Regions from separate parts of the Arthrobacter sp. SlRoot2-15 genome, predicted to be linked through region 1. Evidence: riboswitches for the same ligand, from Rfam matches in the RefSeq annotation. Region 1 holds a riboswitch; each other region holds the start of a gene.
What was found. Region 1 has a riboswitch for cyclic di-AMP ahead of AC6I9V_RS05125 (NlpC/P60 family protein). Riboswitches for the same ligand answer to the same signal wherever they lie in the genome.

Region 1 (6,353 bases):
AGGGGCCGCCGTCGTGCGACCGGTCCCGCTCCGGAGCCGCGCCCGGCCGCCGTCGTAACCGCCGGGCGCCCGCGTGACGCGCACCGCGACGAACGCCGCGGCCGGCGCAGTGCGTTCCGTCAGATAACCGACTTTGCCGCTGTCAGCGGCGTCGGGCAGAAAGCCGGCATCGCCCTGGCGGCCACCGGCCTGGTCCTCACCTTCACAGTCCCGGCCACCGGCCCAGTGATGGCCACCGACTCCACGGACTCCGCCAAGACCGGCTCGGTTTCCGCCGCGGCGCAGCCCGAAGTCAAGGCCTCCGCTGCCCAGATTGACTTCAACCGCACAGCCGTCACCACCAAGGGCGACCCGGACGGCAAGCTGAAGCAGCTGCTCAGCGCCCAGTCCGCCAGCACGATCACCCGGGCGGCCTCGGCCGGCAGCCTCGGCCACCCGCTGGACACGATGGTCACCGCCTCGCCCTTCGGCTATCGGATCAGTCCCATCACGGGCGCCGTCGGGGAATTCCACCGCGGGCAGGACTACGCCGCCCAGTGCGGCACCGCCGTGCATGCCGCGGCCAGCGGCACCGTAACCTTTACCGGCTGGCACCCCTACGGGGGCGGCAACCGCGTCGTGATCGACCATGGCAATGGCCTGGAGACCACGTACAACCACTTGTCGTCCTCCACTGTCCGCGTGGGCCAGCAGGTTTCCCGCGGCGACGTGGTGGCGATGAGCGGCACCACCGGCGCCTCCACCGGCTGCCACCTCCACTTCGAGGTGATGGTCAACGGGGAAGTCGTTGATCCGCTGGGCTGGCTCTAAGCCGAGCCGAGGGACCACTCGCATTTCTGTGACACGCCGTGATCTGAATGTGACATTGAGTCCCAACTGCTGTACCGTATGAAGCACGCCAACTTCTCCGAAGTTGGCGCTCTTGAGTGGATTGCCTAACTCTGCCACCGCTCAAGGTCCGTTCGCATGACATCGTCTGGCAGGGGCGGGGGAACCAATTTTGGTCTTCGCAAGAAGACCTTGGGGTTAAGTCGCAAAGCTTCCCAGGAAGCGGCGCGGCCGGGTGACTCCCATCCGAATCCGACAGCTCACCTCGTAGGCATTGGGAGAGGCTACTTTCGTGTCTTCACGCCACAATGCTGCGCGTTCTCGCGCTGGCGAGGCTCAGTTGAGCCCGCTGAACTCCATGCTCCGCGCTGCCCTTGTCGGCGCCCGGACTGGATCTCACAACGCAGTTCCCGCTTTTGGCGCGTCTTCGCAGTACACCCTTCGCTAAAGAAACCCGTTTCGGGGCGATCCGGCGTACCCCCAAGATGCCGGAGCGTCCTCAGTCCCGCCTGAATTGAGCGCGGACAAAAGGATCACGAAAGAGAGAACTGAATGACTACTCGTGCAACCATTGCACGCCACCGCGCGGAGGTCACCAAGACCAACTCGCTGGCTGTCATTGCTAAGGCCGTCGGCGACAACGCCGGTGGTATGGGTCGCCAGGCTGCGGTTATCGCTGCAGCCTCCGGCCTGGTGCTGACCAGCGGTATCGCAGCCAACGCTGCCGAGACCAACGTTCAGCGCGAGTCGACCTCCGCTTCCGCCCTGGAAGTGCAGTCCACCTCACCGGCCACGATCTCCGCGGCCTCCAGCATCGCGATCTCCTACGAGAAGCCCGCTGTTACCACCGCACCGGCCCCCGTCGAGGCTCCCAAGCCCGTCGTCAAGGTCAAGGAAGCTGCCGCTTCCACCGGCAACGCGGTGACCGCCTCCCTGGCCACGAAGGCTCCGGCTGCTGTCAGCGGCATGGGCGCTTCGATCGCCGCTGCTGCCTACGCGCAGATCGGTGTCTCCCAGGACTGCACCATGCTGGCCACCAACGCGCTGGCCGCAGTTGGCATCAACTACCACGGCTGGCCGGCAGGTTACCTGTCCCTGGGCCGCACCGTGAGCGCTGCTGAAGCTCAGCCGGGCGACCTCGCCTACTACCAGAACGGCGGCATGGGCATGGCCCACATCGCTGTTTACGTCGGCAACGGCATGGCCGTCCACGGCGGCTGGAACGGCGGAACCACCGCGCTGTACAGCGTCAACGTCGGCTCCGGCCCGGTCTTCATCCGCGTCGGCGGCTAAGACTGAATCCCGGCGCCCGCCGGAAGCATCGTGAAGGACCCCTGCCCGCGGCAGGGGTCCTTTGCGTTGCCCGGGGCGCAGTGCCGACCCGCCCCCCGGACCCTGCGGCGGACCCAGCCGCGGGGGCGCGCCGAAACAAAATTCGGTAAACCTGGCCTGCCGTGTTTACTCTTGTGGTGTCGATCCATAGCCCGACCATGCACAGGGCAGCCGGCCCTCGTGCCCCTGGCGGGTGCGGCCGTGAAGAGGTATGCGGATGCGCACTCTCGTTCTGAATGCTGGATATGAACCGCTGGCGGTAGTCACCTTCCGCCGGGCGCTGGTCCTTGTGCTGACGGGGAAGGCCAGTGTGGTGGCCGAAGGCGACGATCCCGTGGTGGGCCCGCAGGATATCCTCGGCCGGCCCTCCGTGATCCTGCTGAACAGGTACATCAGGCCGCGCTACAACACTCTGACGGCGGTCAGCCGCAGGGGGGTGCTGCGCCGCGACAACCACCGCTGCGCCTACTGCGGCAAGGCGGCCCACACCATCGACCATGTCCAGCCCAAGTCCCGGGGCGGCGCGGATTCGTGGGAAAACCTCGTCGCCGCCTGCCTGCGCTGCAACAATGCCAAGGGGGACCATACACCCGGGGAAATGGGCTGGAAACTCGGCTTCCTTCCCGGCCCGCCCAAGGGCACCATCTGGCAGATCAAGGAGCTGGAGAAGCCCGCCCCGGCCTGGGACCCGTTCCTGCTTCCCGAAAAGGCACACTGAGCATCCCGAGCTGACGCCCGTTGCCCGCCGCTGCGGCTAGGCTGGGCGGGTGGAATTCGACGCCGTTATCCTCGCCGGGGGCAGGTCAACCCGCCTCGGCGGCGTGCCCAAGGCCCGGCTGGCGGCAACCGGCACCAGCTTGCTGGACCTTACCCTCAAGGCGGCCGGCGGGGCCCGCCGGATCGTGGTGGTCGGGCCGGAACTGGGCGGCCTCCCGCCTCAGGTGCTTCGTTGCCGCGAGGAGCCCCCGTTCTCCGGACCCGCAGCCGCCATCGCCGCAGGCCTCGCGGCCCTGGCCGGAGAGCATGCCGGGGCCGGGGAGCAGGCAGCGGGTGGACCGGCGGCCCAGACCCTGGTGCTCGCCTGCGACATGCCGAGGGTCGCCGCCGCCGTCGGCGCCCTGCTGGCGGCGGCGGACGGCCCGGCCGAAGGTCCGGGCGGCGGCCGTGACGGGGTCATGGCAGTGGCGCCGGACGGACGCACCCAGCCCCTCGCCGGCCTTTATCGCACGGCCGCGCTACAACGCGCCGTCGGCGACGCGGCCCGGCGCAACGCCCTCGAGGGGGGCTCCGTCTTCGCCCTGCTTGCTAGTCTTGAACTGCGGACGGTTCCGGTTCCGCCGGGTTCCACTGACGACGTGGACACCTGGGATGACGCTTCCGCCCTGGGGGTATCAGACCCCGGTCCAGGCCGGTCCGGAAACGGGCGGCCGAATTCGACTTTGGAGGCAAACGGTGAAAAGCCAGGATGAGACGCTGGAGGACTGGTGCCGGGCACTGCTCCAGGCCCTGGAACTCGAGGACGTCGAAATCGACATCAACGAAGTGCTGGGGCTCGCCGGAGTTGCCGCGCACTCCGTCGTCCGACCCGCAGCTCCGCTGACGACCTTTATTGCCGGGTTCGCGGCCGGGCTGGCCTCCGGTTCCGGGCAGGCGCCGGACAGCGTGTCCATGCAAGCCGCCATGGGCGTGGCCCGGAAACTCGCGAAGGAATACGCCGCCGCCGAGGCACCCGGGGCATGACGCCTGAGCCGCCCAGCAGCAGTGCCGGCGCCGAGGACGGGGCCTCCGGGGACCCGGCCGAGGCTCCACACCGGCACCTCGCGCACGGCTGGCAGGAGGCACGGCAGCTGGCCTTCGACTGCGCCACCCCCATCCCGGCCGCGCCGGTGCCGCTCCGGCATGCCCTGGGACGGACGCTGGCGGAAGACCTGACGGCGCTGCACGACATGCCGCACTACGCCTCCTCGGCGATGGACGGCTGGGCCGTCAACGGCAGCGGCCCCTGGATCCTCGCCGAACCAGGCCAGCGGCTGGCCCCGCACCAGGCAAGCCCGATCGCCACCGGCGGGCTGATCCCGGCGGGCGCAAAGGCCGTGCTCCGCAGCGAGAGCGGCGTGATCGCCCCGGACGAAGACGGGCTGCCGGTCCTCAAACTCGGCGGCGGGGCCAAGCCCGGGGAACCGCGCAACGGTGACCACATCCGCAAAGCCGCGGAGGAGGCCGCCGCCGGCGACTTGCTCATCAAGGCAGGCGCCGTCCTTAACCCCGCACACCTGGCCCTGGCCGCCCTCGCCGGACACGACGCGCTGCCGGTACTGGGCAAGGCCGTCGTCCGGCTCGTGTTCACCGGTTCCGAAGTCGTCAGCAGCGGCGTCCCCCAACCGGGCGAGGTACGGGATACCTTCGGGCCGCAGCTGGCCGCCGTCGTGGAAATGCTCGGCGGGACCTTCGCCGGTGAGGTCAAGATCGGCGACGCCGACGCTGACTGGCTCGCGGCCCTTGAGGATACCGACGCCGCGGAGCCGGGCACGGCCGCCGGTGACGCCGCGGAGCCGCTGCCGGCCGACGTCGTCATCACCACCGGCGGCACCGGCCGCTCCGGCACCGACCACCTGCGGCGCACGGTCGCGGAACTGGGCGGCCGACTGCTCATCGACGGTATCGCCATGCGTCCGGGCCACCCTGCCGTGTTGGCCGAACTGCCGGACGGGCGCTTTGTGATCGGGCTGCCAGGGAATCCACTGGCGGCCATGATGGCGCTGTCCACTCTCGGCGCTCCGCTGCTGGCCGCCCTTGGGCACCGCTCTGCGCCGCCGGTGGTCGAGGTCCCGTGTGGCACCATGATCGATCCCGACCCGGGCCGGACGCGGCTGATGCCGTTCCGCATGCTCTACGGGATGGCGTCGCCGGCGCAGCACACCGGCCCGGGCATGATGCGCGGACTCGCCGCCGCCGACGGCGTTCTGGTGGTCCCGCCGCACGGCGTGCAGCTGGGCGAGCCGGTGCAGGCGTTCGCGCTGCCGTGGGGCGCGGCCCTGCCCCAGGCCGCCCTGGACAAGGCGGCCGCGAAGCCGGCCACGAAACGTGCCGCCCGGAAGCCGGCCGCGGACGGCCCGGTGGACTGGAGCGCGCTGCTTGGCTGAGGCGCGGGGGCAGGTCATGATGGATCCAGGGGCGGTCCGCCAAGGGCGGCCGGACCTAAATGCAATGCTGATGAGGAGTATCCGATGGGCCGCGTGACACAGCGCCGCAAGGTGCACAAATTTGTCCTGGACGGCTCGCCGCAGGCGCTGGAGTTCCCGGTCCGGCACCGGGAGGACGTGCTGGCGGTCGAGGAGCCGCTCGAAATCCGGCTCGGCAGCCTCTCCTACTCCGTCACGATGCGGACGCCGGGCAGCGACTTCGACCTCGTCGCCGGGTTCCTGGTCTCCGAGGGGGTCATCTGGGAACCGGAGCAGCTCGTCTCGCTGCGGTTCTGCGCCGGCGAGGACGAGGACGGCACCCAGACGTTTAACGTGGTGGAGGCGCAGCTGCGCCCCGACGTCGTCCAGCCCGACACCGGGCGCAACTTTTTCACCTCCAGCTCCTGCGGGATCTGCGGCACCGACTCGATCGACGCCGTGCACAAGTCCTCGCACTTCAGCCCCGCCGGCGACCCGGTGACCGTCGCAGTGCAGACACTCGCCTCGCTGCCGGACCGGCTGCGCGAAGCCCAGGCCGTCTTCGACGTCACCGGCGGCGTCCACGCCGCGGGACTTTTCCGGATTTCCGACGACGGCGACGCCGAGCTCCTTTGCCTGCGCGAGGACGTTGGCCGCCACAACGCGGTGGACAAGGTCGTGGGCTGGGCGTTGCGGGAAGGCCTGCTGCCCCTCAGCGGCACCGTGCTCCAGGTCTCCGGCAGGGCGTCCTTCGAACTGGTGCAGAAGGCGGCGCTGGCCGGGATCCCGGTGCTCGCTGCCGTCAGCGCGCCCTCCAGCCTGGCGGTGGAACTGGCCGAGGCCAGCGGGATGACGCTGGCCGGGTTCAGCCGGGGCACCACGATCAATGTCTACGCCGGCCACGAACGCATTTCCCCGCCGGAAGAAACCGCCTAGGCCTGCGTTGGCTTAACCGCGGCGGCCGACGTAGATTTTATCCATCGACTGGACACGCGACCCGAACTGATCACGAACCACCGGCACCAGCGCGAA
Region 2 (6,353 bases), 2.3 Mb from region 1:
CGCGTCGGGCTGGCCGTCGAGGAGCTCGTCGATGAAGCCCTGCTCGTCGTTGGCGGCGAGGTAAGGGCCCCACCAGGCGTAGAGCCGTTCGTAGCCGACGGTGGAGGAGGGGATGGCGCCCAGGGCCTTGCCGCAGGCACTGCCGGCGCCGTGGCCGGGGTGGACCTGGACGTGGTCCGGCAGGGTCAGGAACTTGTCCCGGAGGCTGGCGAAGAGCTGCTTCGCGCCCTCGAAGCGCGTATCGACGCCGCCGGCGGCCTCGTCGAGCAGGTCCGGCCGGCCCAGGTCACCGGAGAACACGAAGTCGCCGGAGAGCAGGTAACCGGGGGCGTTCGCGAACGCGCCGTCGGTGATCAGGAAGGACAGGTGCTCGGGCGTGTGGCCGGGGGTATGCAATGCCTTGACCGTGATGTTGCCGAGGGTGATCTCTTCATTGTCGTGCAGGCGTTCGGCGTCGAAGCCGTACTGCCAGTCGGCTCCGCCCTCGCCGGAGACGTAGGCGGTGGCGCCGGTTGCGGCGGCCAGTTCCCGGGTGCCGGAGAGGAAGTCGGCGTGGATGTGGGTCTCGGTGACGGCCACGATCTTCATGCCATTGGCGGCGGCGAGGTCCTCGTAGACGGCGATGTCGCGCCGGGGATCAACGACCAGCGCCTCTCCCTTGGCCTGGCAGCCGATGAAATAGCTGGCCTGGGCGAGGTCTTCGTCATAGATGCGCTCGATAAGCATTCAGGGTGCTCCTTCTTGATGTAGACGGGGAAGGGATTCCTTCCTCTTCTGACTTCAACAATAATACCCCCGGGGGTATCACGCAAGCTGCGTCCGGACGGCTTCGGCCGCCCGGGACGGTGCCTAGCCGCCAACCCTGGCCATCACCTTGTTGATGGTTGCCGCCAGGCCGTCCGCCGCCTGCTGGACGGCGCTGTCGGAGAGGGTCTTGGTTTCGGTTTCGACGCAGAGCCTGCCCTTACGGGCACCCACCAGGACATGCCGGACGCCGGTTCCGTCGGGAAGCATGTACACAACGGCGTAGCCGGTTTGCCCGCTGGTATCGACGATGGGGTGATTGAGCGGCGACCAGGTCCGGGACCCAGCCGAAGGCAGCTGCTCCTGAACCGTGGTGCAGCCGGCCAGATCGGCGGCCCGTCGGTCGAAAGCTGACCCGTCCGGTGACGGCGCGGGCAGGCCGATGAGCCGCAGGCTGATCTGGTCGGGTGCCTGGCCGGTGCCGGGGATCTCGGCCACCACGGTGGCTGCTCCGCCCAGCGAGGCGAGGTACGCCGCGTCGTCGTAGATGCAGTGTGGGGCGGCCGGATCCGCGGGTGTTGCCGGTTCCGTGGGGGCGTAGCGGCCTTCCAGCACCTGGGCCGGGCTTCCGTTGGGCCCGGTAATGCCCTGCAGCAGCCGCGCCAGTTGCTCCGGGCTCTGAAGTTCGGGTGCCTGCCGGGACGGTGGTTGGGCTGGTGCGGGGTGCGCCGACGGCGGTTCCGACGGCGGTTTCGACGTCGGGCTGGGCGGCACACTGGCGGCCGGGGCGCCGCCGGCCAGTTCCCGGACCAGCTTCTGGGCCAGCCCGAGCAGCGGCGCCAGGGCGGACTGGAGTTCGTCGTCGGACGGATTGGCCGGCACCTGCCGACTGAGCCCGAGAGACACTGTTCCCTTGAGGACCTGCAGGGACACGGTGCCGGCAGCCGGGGCAGTATCTGCTGCTGCGGCCGGGCTCGAAACCAGGGCGTAGGCCCGTTCCCCCAGTTCAGGGACGGTCAGCAGCCGGACGGTGGTCGGCGGCGAGTCCGCGGAGGCCTGCCGGAAGCTCGCGCAGGTGGCGGCCTGCTCGTCGGCGTAGGCGAAGTCCGCGGCAACCACCGTGTCCCGGGGCGCGCTCCTGGCCAGCACAAAGGCCACGGCCTCGCGGGACCACGCTCCGGTGAGCGTCAGGACGCCGGCCGCGAAATTCATGTCCAGGTCTGCGCTGCTGGTCGGCGCGCTGTGCGGCTGGAAGACGCCGCATTCACCGGGCTCGACGGCGGGCCCCTGCGCGGGTGCAGGCCGTCCCTGAAGGCGCGTCCGCAGGTCCGCGCTCTTTGAGACCCTCCCGGCGCCCTGCTGGCTGCCGTTGATCGCCCGGTCCACCAGGGACATCAGTTCCTCGTCGGAGAGCACCGCATCACCCGCCGGAGACGCTGAGGCGCCGGCAGGGGAGGGGGACTCGGCGGCGGACGAGGCGGGGCGGCTGCTGGCAGAAGGAGGGGATGGTGATCCGGGTGTGCAGCCGCTCAATGCCAGCGCGGCCGCGGCGCAGGCCAGAAACCAGCGCTGTCGCCACGGGGGACCGCCGGGGATTCTGGTTCTTGTTGCAGCACCTGGGCGCACGACTGGACTCCCTGCCGTCGAAAGATGTGCTGCGCCCAGCTTCCGCCCCGCGCTCCGGCGGCACCAGAGGATTTATGCCCGGCGCCACAAAGGCACCGTCCTCAGCCGAAGATGGTGCCTTTGTGGTGTGACGATGCCTTAGGTATTGCGGTGACGGATACTGCGCCGCCCGCCTCTGTCCTACTGGTAGACGCGGACCCAGTCGACCTGCATCTGCGACGGGCTGGTGGCGGTGCCGTCGGGGAACCAGTCGAGCTGCATCGTCTGGTGCATGCCGACCGTGGGCTGGTGCGCCGGGTTGGTGTCGCTGAACGTTTTCACGCCGTCGATGTAGCCGGTGATCCCGGCCGGCGTCCACTCCACCGCGTAGTTGTGCCATTGCGTCGTGTCCACGGGCGTGGCCGCCGTCGTCTGGAAGTCTCCGCCGCTGCAGGCGTAGTGCAGGAAGAATTTCATGGCAGCGGTGTTCGAGGTGCCTTCCGCGAAATCCACCTCGGCACAGTTCGGCGAGGTGTTGTTGTTCGGCCACAGCAGCAGCACGGGGTGGTACTCGGGGTCGCGGGCGTTGGTCTTCATCCGGGTCTCCCAGCGGCCGTACTTCTGCTGGCCGAACTTTGCCGACATCCCGCCGGTGGTGCCGGCCGCGTCGCCGGTGACCGTGGCGACGCCGTTGGCCACTGACCACGCCTGCGGGCTGCGGACGCCCTTGCCGGCATGTCCGGCGCCGTTGAAGACGCCCCACTTGGTGGCGTCCGGGGCGCCGGCGTAGGAGAATTCGTCGCCGGCTAGAACGGGACCCCAGCCCAGGGCGGCCGCGGCCTGTGCTCCGTCGCCGGCGGGGGCTGCCGGGGCCGGTGCCACTGCGGGCGCTGCCGGCACCGCGGGTGCTTCGGCCGGCACGGCCGGGGGAGTGCTGGGGGCCGCCGGTGCGGCAGCCGGCGGAGTTGCCGGGGCCGCTGCGGTGGTTTCCGCGGGGGCCGGAGCGGCGGCGGAGGTGGCCGGCGCCGACGTCGGGGATGCTGCCCGGGCAGACGACGTCGGGCTGGCCGCCTTGGTGGGCGCGGCGGTACCGGCTGAGGACGCAGCGCTGCATCCGGTCAGCGACAAGGCACCGAGGGTAACGGTGATGGCAATCTTCTTGAACAAGTGACCCCTCCGGGCTATTGAATTGGCGCAAGCGTCAGGCGCGGTCGGGCCGCTGGCGAGCGTCTTGCAGCTTCTTTCAGCCCCGCCTGGCGGACAGGGCGAGCAGGCGCCGAATGGCGCGGCGGCGCCCTGCACAGCGGGCATCCGGGGCCCTGCGTTCGGGCCTGGCCCTCGGGCCAGCCGTCAACGTTACCCGATCGTAACCTTCGTTCGCAAAACGCCTGCCGGTCCTGGTGCTCTGGCCGGAGAAGAAGCTGGGGCCCTGCTGTATCCGGACGGCAGGTCCTCGACATCTCCGACGAACCCTACGACGGGAACCCGGCCCACTCCGCAGAGAGCATCGCACGCGGAAAGTTTGCCGCGCAGGGTTGACCCCGGCTGCAGGACCGGGCCGGCGGCTGCGACAGAATGGACCTATGAGCGAGGCGGGTGACTTCATTGATGCGGCGCTGCAGCGCGAAAGCACCTGGCAGCGGGCCGAGGAGGCACGGTCCCGTCTCGGTCCGGAACTCGGGTCCTACGGCGCCTCCGTCGGCGCCGTCCGGGGCGCGGTCCGGGATGCGCTCCGCCGCTACCGGCACCTCGGCCGTGACGGGATCACGGCGCTCAGCTCGGAGTTGTGGGCGGTACCGGTCTTCGAACGCCGCCTCGCCGCCGTCGTCCTGCTGCAGTCCCGTATCACCATGCTGGACAACTCGGACCTGACCCGGATCGAAGGCTTCCTGCGCGGTGCGCGCCTGCGTGAGCTGGCGGATCCGCTGGCGGTCGACGTCGTCGGGCCGCTGATTGCGGGTCTTGACGGGGTAAGCCGGAACCGGGCCGAGGCTGTGCTGGAACGGTGGCTGCAGGATCCGGACCCGTGGCTGCGCCGCGCGGCGCAGCTGGCACCAGCGGGCGAACTCCGCTCCGACGGTGGCAGGCGCCGCAAGGTTCCCTAGCGGGACGGCCTGCGCTCCACCACGGCGTAGGCCTTGCCATCGAGGAACTGCCAATCGGTCACGACCATAAAGCCGAGGGCATCTACACGGTCGTTCAGGACGTGGACGTCGAATCCGCCGTCGCGCGGTTCGGCGTCCCAGGTGGCAACGTGGATTTCCCCGCCCTCGAGAACCAGCAGCTCCGTGTTGACGTCGAAGTCCTCCTGCGGCTGGTCACTTAGCTGGCAGATGGCGACACAGTGCCGGTTCATAACAGGGCCTCCGCTCGGGGAACGCTGGATGAGCCCATCCTATGCGTGGCGGCGCCCGGCGCCCTAGGCCTAATTCCCCGCCAGGACACGCCCCCGTTACCTGAATGTGACATTACCGCCCAGTACCGTTACCGTGGATAGGTGCCTGTTTGTTTCCGATACGGGCGCTTCCGAGCCGATTGCCTAACTCTGCCGCGGCCCGGAATCCGAATGCAACCTTCTGGCAGAGACGGGGAAACCACTTATTACCTGCCGCTCCGGCGGGTCTTGGGGTGAAGCCGCGCAGCCCGCTCTGACGGGCCCGCGGCCGGGTGCCTCCCATCCGAATCCGACAGCTCACCTCGCAGGCATTGGGAGAGGCTACCAACATGACTTCACGCACTACTGCTGCGCGCCATCGTTCCGACGTCCCCGCAGGACGGACCTCAGCATTTTCGGTCAAGCCAGGCACAGTCGGCCGCCAGGCCGCAGTCATTATGGCGGCGTCCGGCCTCGTCCTGACGAGCGGCATGGCGGCCAATGCCGCGTCCGCACCGGCCGAGCGCGACTCCGCACCGGCATCATCCGTCGACGTCGCCAGCAAGGTTTCGGCGCCGGTCACCGCGGATTCCGCGGTGCAGATCAGCTTCGACCGTCCGGCCGTGGCCACCACGCCCGCGCCCGTCGTCGAGCAGCCCAAGCCCGTCGCCGCACCGGCGGTTGCCCAGGCTCCGGCCGCCCCCAAGATCACGGTCCAGGCCCAGGCTGCCGTTGCCCCGGCCCCGGCCCCGGCTGCCGGCGGAGTCAACGCCGCAATGCTGTCGGCCGCCTACAGCCAGATCGGCATCACCCAGGACTGCACCGCCATGGTCGAGAAGGCCCTCGGCGCTGCCGGCATCCCGGTCGGCGACCTGGGTCCGCAGCAGTTCATGAACTACGGCAAGGTTGTGGCCGACCCGCAGCCGGGCGACATGATCGTCCAGTCCGGCCACGTCGCCATCTACGCCGGCAACGGCCAGGCCATCAGCGGCGGCATGAACGGATCCAACCAGACGATCTCGCACCCGCTCTCCTGGCTGACCGCCACCGGCGGTGTGACGTTCGTCCGCGCCGGAGCGTAAGCACCGTGTAGGCATTGCACCAGCACTGCTCCCGAAGGCCGGTGGCCGGTTGTCGCTACGACAGCCGGCCACCGGCTTTCGCTGGTCCGCCGCAACTCAGCTGGTGTACCGCACCCGGACCACTCCGTTGCCGAACGTCCGAGTTTCGGCGAGCGTAAGTGCGGCCCTGCTGTCTGCGGGCTTGAACAGCGGCGTGCCCTGCCCCAGCAGCACCGGGTGGATGTAGATCCAGTACTCGTCAATCAGTCCGAGCCGTCGGAAGCTGTCCGCCAGCCGGGCCCCGCCCAGGGCCAGGTCGCCGCCGGGCTGTGCCTTGAGTGCCAGGATGTCCTCGACGACGACGTCGCGCGCCACCGTGGTGTTCCAATCGGCGCTCTCCAGGGTTTTGGAGTAGACGATCTTGGGCATCTCGCGCCAGATGCCCGCGAACTCGGCCTCGGGTGGCGTGCTGGCCGGGTTCTGGTCCGCCGTCGGCCAGTAGGCGGCCATCAGCTCATAGGTGATGCGGCCGTCCAGGAAGGCGCCCATGGTGCGGAGCTCCTCGTTGA
Region 3 (6,353 bases), 170 kb from region 1:
CGCGCTGTGGATCACGATGCTGATCGGCGGCATCGTCATTGTCGCCCTGGCGCTCACCAGCGCGGAGGTCTATGACAACGTCGTGGACGACGCGGGCCTGGCCAACCTGGACAAGCCGATGCTCTCCTACATGGAGCAGCTGCGCAGTCCGGGCCTGGACTCCTTCGTCACCGGCTTCACCAACATCGGCGGCGGCATCGGCATGCCGATCCTGGCCAGCATCCTGACGGCGTGGCTGATCTGGGTCTCCCGGACCTGGCGGCCGCTGATCCTGATCGGAGGCGCCGCCGCCGTGTCGGTCACCGCCACGTCCCTCGGCAAGAAACTGATCGGCCGGACGCGTCCCGACCACGTCGACGCGGTGCCGCCCTACGAGACCTCGCCGTCGTTCCCCAGCGGCCACACCCTGAACACCACCGTGGTGATCGGGCTGGTGGTCTACCTCGCCTGCCTGCAGGTGAGACGCACGCTCGCCCGGGTCGGCTTCATCACAGCCGGTGCGATCTTCATCTTCGCCATGGGCATGAGCCGGGTCTACCTGGGCCACCACTGGATGACCGACGTGATCATCGGCTGGGTGATCGGGCTGGGCTGGGTGGGGATCGTGATCCTGGCCCACCGGCTCTTCCATGTGCTGAGGCACCGGGAACACACCGGCCCCGCACCGACATTCGACAACGAGGCCCACCTGCGCGACCCCGCCCCAGAGAGCAGCCTTCGCGGCGGAACGGGCGACGCCGATACCCCCGGTCCGGCGGGACGGTCCTCCACGTCCGGGTGATAGTTTTGACCCATGCGCACTCTCGTTGTGGACCACCCGCTGGTCGCCCATAAGCTCACCGTTCTGCGGGACAAGAACACCCCGTCCCCGGTCTTCCGCCAGCTCACTGAGGAGCTCGTCACGCTCCTTGCCTACGAGGCAACCCGCGACGTCCGCACCGAACCCGTGACCATCGAGACGCCGGTCAGCACCACGATCGGCACGGCGTTCACCAAGCCCACCCCGCTGGTGGTCCCGATCCTGCGCGCCGGTCTCGGCATGCTCGAGGGCATGACCAAACTGGTCCCCACGGCCGAGGTCGGCTTCCTGGGCATGGCCCGGGACGAAGAGACCCTGGACATCATCACCTACGCCGAGCGCCTCCCCGAGGACCTGACGGACCGCCAGATCTTCGTCCTGGACCCCATGCTGGCCACCGGCGGCACCTTGCGTGAAGCCATCAAGTTCCTGTTCAAACGCGGCGCCTCGGACGTCACGTGCATCTGCCTGCTGGCCGCCCCGGAGGGCCTGGCCAAGCTGGAAGAGGAACTCTCGGAGGCCAACGTGACGATTGTGCTGGCCTCGATCGACGAGAAGCTCAACGAGAAGTCCTACATTGTCCCCGGCCTGGGCGACGCCGGCGACCGCCTCTACGGCATCGCAGGCTAGCTCCGCGGCCGGTCAGGGGTTCCGGCGGACAGCGCCCGGGACTAGCCTGTGCCCATGGACTGGAAACTTGAACTCGTGTTTGTCCCGGTATCCGACGTGGACCGGGCCAAGGATTTCTACGTCAATCAGGTGGGCTTCAACGCAGACTACGACGAGCGCCCCTCAGAAGGCATCCGCTTCGTCCAGCTGACCCCGCCGGGCTCCGGCTGCTCGATTGCGATCGGCGAGGGTCTCAACGATGCCCCGCCCGGCACCGCCCCGGGCCTCCAGCTGGTGGTCAACGACATCGAGGCCGCCCATAAGCAGCTTAAGGACAACGGTGTGGACGTCAGCGACATCGATGTCCAGGACTGGGGGCACTTTGTCTACTTCGCGGATCCCGACGGCAACAAATGGGGGGTGCAGTACCTCCCCGACCGGCCGAACGCGTAACCCGCCAGGGCGGCCGCTGCCAGGCGGCCCGGCCGCCGCGGGGGCAGGCGCACGCGAGGCCCCGGATTCATTGAATCCGGGGCATCGCTTTCCGCCGGGGCCCGGGTGGCGGCTTCTTAGTACCAGTTGTTCGCGTAGTGGAAGTTCAGGGCGCCGCACGGCGAGCCGTAGCGGTCCTGCACGTACTTCAGGCCCCAGTTGATCTGGGTCCGGTAGTTGGTGCGGTAGTCCGCGCCGGCGCTTGCCATCTTCTCGGCAGGCAGGGACTGGACCACGCCGTAGGCGCCGCTGCTGGGGTTCGTGGCGGTGGTCTTCCAGTCGGACTCCTTGGTCCACAGCTTCTGCAGGCACTGCATTTCGCTGGCGGCCCAGCCGTGGGCGGGCAGCTGCGCGGCGGCATAGGCCTGCGCGCCGGCGGGATCGTCGATGGCGACCGGCTGCACCGGGGCCGCGGCGGGAGCGGGAGCGGCCGGCGCGGCCGGCGCGGGCGGGGCCGGGGGCGCCGGGGCCTCGGCCGGCTTGACCTCGGAGGCCTTGGCGTCCACGGTGCCGGTGGAGGGGGAGGCCGGGGAGTTGCTGCCGACCTGTTCGAACTCCAGCTTCTGCAACGACGCGTCCTTGGACGCGGCCTCCGTGTGGGCCGAGGTGTTGGAAGCCTGGCCCGCGGCGCCTGCGCCCAGCAGGACCGCGAGGGCGGTGGCTACCACGGCGGCGCGCTTGCCCTTGGTGCCGGGGCCGAAGCCAATCCGGGACAGGGCCGTGCGCTTGGCCGGCTCGGCGCGGTGGCGCGCGACGTCGGCTTCAGCTGTCTGTTTAGCGCCTTCTGGGCGCATGGGTACCTTGAATTCAGTCATGTTTGCCTCTCAACGCCTACGGAGTTAGCTGTCGGGTTCGGATGCAAAAATCCGGCCGCACGGAATCTCAACGTGGCGGCTTAACCCCAAGGGTGCATGGATGGAGAATGCCCGGGAACTCTGGGTCCCCCGCCTCTGCCTAATCCATCGGAATCCGGGAAGCGGCAGAGTTTGGCGTCAAACCGGATATGCGGCCAGGTCGATGGCCGCACTCTAGAACGGTACCGGACTTTCCCGCGAAAGTCACATTTAGGTAACGGCGGCCACGGCTGGCGGCGTGGTTGCTCGCTCCTACTATCCCGCCGCAGATGGCGCGGGGAGGCGGACGGTGAACTGCGTGCGGCCGGGCCGGGACGTGACAGCGACGGTGCCGCCGTGGGCTTCGACAATGGCCTGCACAATGGACAGCCCCAGGCCGCTGGTGCCCTCCGCCGTCGCGGCCGGAACAGGGGAGGTCAAGGGGGCGGCGGCTCCGCCGCGCACCCTCGCCGGGGCCGGTTCCGGCGCCGGAACTGCGACGACGGGTGCCGCGGCCGTGACAGGGTTCCGGCGGGACGCGTCGGCCCGGGCAAAGCGGCGGAACACCCGGTCCACGAATTCGGGGGCAATTCCGGTGCCGTTGTCCGTCACCGTGACGATCGCGCTGCCGTCGTCGGCGCACTTCACCCCCGTGGTCACGGTGGTGCCGGGTTCGGTGTGCTTGCGCGCGTTGGAGAGCAGGTTCGCCAGCACCTGGTGCAGCTGGGCGGCGTCACCCCGCACCACTACGGGCTCCTCGGCGAGCTCCAGCTGCCAGAGGCGGTCCGGGGCCATGACCTTCTCGTCGCTGACCGTCTCGATCGCGAGCTGCGAGAGGTCCACGTCGCTGAACTTCAGCGGCTGGCCCTCGTCGAGGCGGGCAAGCAGGAGCAGGTCTTCCACAAGGGTGGTCATCCGTTCCGACTGGCTCTGCACGCGGGCGAGGGATTTCTGGCCGTCCGGGGTGAAGTGCTCGGTCATACGCATCAGCTCCGTGTAGCCGCGGATGGCCGTCAGCGGGGTCCGCAGCTCGTGGGACGCGTCGGCAACGAACTGCCGCACCTTCATCTCGCTCTGCTGCCGCGCCTCCAGCGCGCTGGAAACGTTGTCCAGCATCTGGTTCAGGGCATAGCCCACGCTGCCCACCTCCGTGCCGGGATTGGCGGCCGCCTCCGGCACCCGCACCGCCAGGGCAACCTCGCCGGCGTCGAGCGGGAGGCGGGAGACCTTGGTGGCCACCTCGGACAGGTGCTCCAGCGGTTTCATGGTCCGCCGGATCAGCGCCGTTCCGGCCAGCCCGATCACCACCAGCCCGCCGGCGGAGACCAGGACCATCGTCCAGACCAGTGAAGCCAGCGTGTTCTGTTTGTCCTTCAGGGGCAGGCCGGTAACGATCACATCGCCGTACGGTGTCTGCGCCGCGACCAGCCGGTAGGCGCCGCTGGACAGGGTCCGGTCAACGGGGAGTGCGCCGGGGGTGAGCGCCAGCAGGACGCCGGCGTCGTCGGCGGAGAGCGCCTTCCGGGTGGCGTCGTCGGCGAGGAAGCCGGCGCTGGTGACGGCGTCTCCGAGGATCCGGGCGTTGAGGGTGCCCACCGCCTGGCCGCGTGCTTCCAGCGGATCCCGGCGCCCCTCGCCGTTGCCGGGGCCGGGACGGCCGAACTCCCGCGCCCGTTCGGAGGCCTGGTCCAGCTGGGAGTCCAGCTGTTTCGTCAGGAACAGATCCATCGAGGCGTAGCTGACCAGCCCGACGGCGCCGCAGATCGCAACGAGCAGGGCCATGGCGAGCAGGACCAGTCGTGTGCGCAGGTGCCAAGTGGACGGGCTGCGCCAGTCCCGGCCGGTGCCGGAGTCTCGGGCGGGAGTTGCCACGGACTAGTCCGCCGGTTTCAGGACATACCCGGCGCCGCGCACGGTGTGGATCATCGGCGGGTGGACCGCGTCGACCTTTTTGCGGAGGTAGGAGATGTAGAGCTCCACGATGTTGGCCTGGCCGCCGAAATCGTAGTCCCAAACGCGGTCCAGGATCTGCGCCTTGCTGACCACGCGTTTGGGGTTTTCCATTAGGTAGCGCAGCAGTTCGAACTGGGTGGCGGTCAGATGAAGTTCCTCCCCGGCGCGGGTCACTTCCCGGGTGTCCACGTTCAAGACGAGGTCCCCGACAACGAGCTCGGCGGTGTCCATGGCCGCGACGCCGGAGCGCTGGACCAGCCGGTGCAGCCGCAGCAGGACCTCTTCCATGCTGAACGGCTTGGTCACGTAGTCGTCGCCGCCCGCTGCCAGGCCGGTGATCCGGTCCTGGACGGCGTCCTTGGCGGTCAGGAACAACGCGGGGACCTCCGGCGCGAAGGCCCGGATCCGGCCCAGCAGTTCGACGCCGTCGAAGCCGGGGAGCATAACGTCCAGGACAAGCACGTCCGGCCGGAACTCTTTGGCGAGTTTCACCGCCGTCGGACCGTCCGCCGCCACGGCCACGGACCAGCCGGCCATCCTCAGCCCCATGCTCATGAGCTCCGAGAGGCTGGGTTCGTCATCCACCACCAGGGCGCGGATGGGGGAGCCGTCCGGGTGCGTGAGGTGGGGCAAGTTGTTGGTCATGGAGTGCGAGGTGGCCATGCGACAACTCTCCAATCCGGCAGTAGGGGATGGCTTTGGGGATCCTGTGCGCCAGCTGTGAATCACAGCTTAGCGAGCTGGACCAGTCGGTCCGCCGGATTTGGCCCTTGTCCGGCCCGCGGACGGGAAAGGCGTGGGCGTCCAGGGCCCCTGATTTTGCTGCCGCGCCTTACCGTGAACGATTTCCGGCCGACGAGGTGACGTGGCGAATAATCTTCGACAGAACCCGGGAACCGACCGTTCGTTCGGCAATAACAAAGCACACTTCCTTGACTCGCCAGAATTGTGACTTGCGCTACAAACTCCCGTTTTGTCTCACAATGCGGACTTTGGGGTCCATTGTTACTTGCTAGTTCTTATTGTTACGTTGCACACTTCAAATGTGAACAAGAACTCAACAGCACCTGCAGCCGCAGCTTCCTGGATCAGCGCACCAGCTGGTACCGAGATGCGCTGTTGTCGAATGCACGCCTAACTTCTCCACCCCAGAACGTTTCTAGGCATTCGCTCCCAGCCCAGCGTCGGGCGCCCCTCCCCAGTTCTCATTGCGGGGAACTTAAGCATTCGAGCCGCGATGACGGCCATTCACATTGAGGTAAGCATTCCATGTCAGTTGCATCCGGATACGTCCACATCTCCGTCCGTAACGCCAACAAGGCCGGCCAGGCATCCGGCCTTCGCCAGGGCTTTGGCGGCCGCCCGAGCTACGGCCCCGCGGGAGCAGGCAACAGCTTCCCCGCCCCCGGTTACGCCGCCCAGGGCTACAATCCCAACTCTTACGGCCAGCTGCGCGCCGTCCCCGCCGCCGAGCCGGCCCCGGCCACCGCGCCGACTCCGGTGATCGCCCCCGGCACCGGCAGCCCGGTCCGCCCCGTGCCCAACGACAATGTGGCCCGCGGCTTTGTGCTTTACATGGGCATCGATGAGGAAACCGCCGCGGCTGCCGGGACCTCCATTGCCAAGCTGGCGCAGGAAATCCGCGCCTACGCCCAGTCGCTGGTCGC

Region 2: linked by a shared signal. The riboswitch ahead of AC6I9V_RS15980 (NlpC/P60 family protein) and the one ahead of AC6I9V_RS05125 (NlpC/P60 family protein) in region 1 are both predicted to bind cyclic di-AMP.
Region 3: linked by a shared signal. The riboswitch ahead of AC6I9V_RS05915 (aggregation-promoting factor C-terminal-like domain-containing protein) and the one ahead of AC6I9V_RS05125 (NlpC/P60 family protein) in region 1 are both predicted to bind cyclic di-AMP.

Annotation. Positions count from the first base shown of each region.
Region 1 is NZ_AP046058.1:1,137,301-1,143,653, reverse strand. It holds gene AC6I9V_RS05130 (M23 family metallopeptidase) at 1-810, shown strand, start outside; cyclic di-AMP (ydaO/yuaA leader) riboswitch at 958-1,116, shown strand; gene AC6I9V_RS05125 (NlpC/P60 family protein) at 1,381-2,121, shown strand; gene AC6I9V_RS05120 (HNH endonuclease) at 2,378-2,878, shown strand; gene mobA (molybdenum cofactor guanylyltransferase) at 2,928-3,629, shown strand; gene AC6I9V_RS05110 (DUF6457 domain-containing protein) at 3,613-3,900, shown strand; gene AC6I9V_RS05105 (molybdopterin molybdotransferase MoeA) at 3,897-5,303, shown strand; gene fdhD (formate dehydrogenase accessory sulfurtransferase FdhD) at 5,388-6,257, shown strand.
Region 2 is NZ_AP046058.1:3,429,880-3,436,232, forward strand. It holds gene AC6I9V_RS15955 (MBL fold metallo-hydrolase) at 1-726, opposite strand, end outside; gene AC6I9V_RS15960 (hypothetical protein) at 850-2,160, opposite strand; gene AC6I9V_RS15965 (glycoside hydrolase family 16 protein) at 2,551-3,516, opposite strand; gene AC6I9V_RS15970 (DNA alkylation repair protein) at 3,933-4,454, shown strand; gene AC6I9V_RS15975 (hypothetical protein) at 4,451-4,705, opposite strand; cyclic di-AMP (ydaO/yuaA leader) riboswitch at 4,907-5,069, shown strand; gene AC6I9V_RS15980 (NlpC/P60 family protein) at 5,074-5,805, shown strand; gene AC6I9V_RS15985 (dihydrofolate reductase family protein) at 5,902-6,353, opposite strand, start outside.
Region 3 is NZ_AP046058.1:1,310,347-1,316,699, reverse strand. It holds gene AC6I9V_RS05930 (phosphatase PAP2 family protein) at 1-781, shown strand, start outside; gene upp (uracil phosphoribosyltransferase) at 794-1,429, shown strand; gene AC6I9V_RS05920 (glyoxalase superfamily protein) at 1,484-1,861, shown strand; gene AC6I9V_RS05915 (aggregation-promoting factor C-terminal-like domain-containing protein) at 1,978-2,715, opposite strand; cyclic di-AMP (ydaO/yuaA leader) riboswitch at 2,714-2,902, opposite strand; gene AC6I9V_RS05910 (sensor histidine kinase) at 3,010-4,605, opposite strand; gene AC6I9V_RS05905 (response regulator transcription factor) at 4,609-5,349, opposite strand; gene AC6I9V_RS05900 (winged helix-turn-helix domain-containing protein) at 5,956-6,353, shown strand, end outside.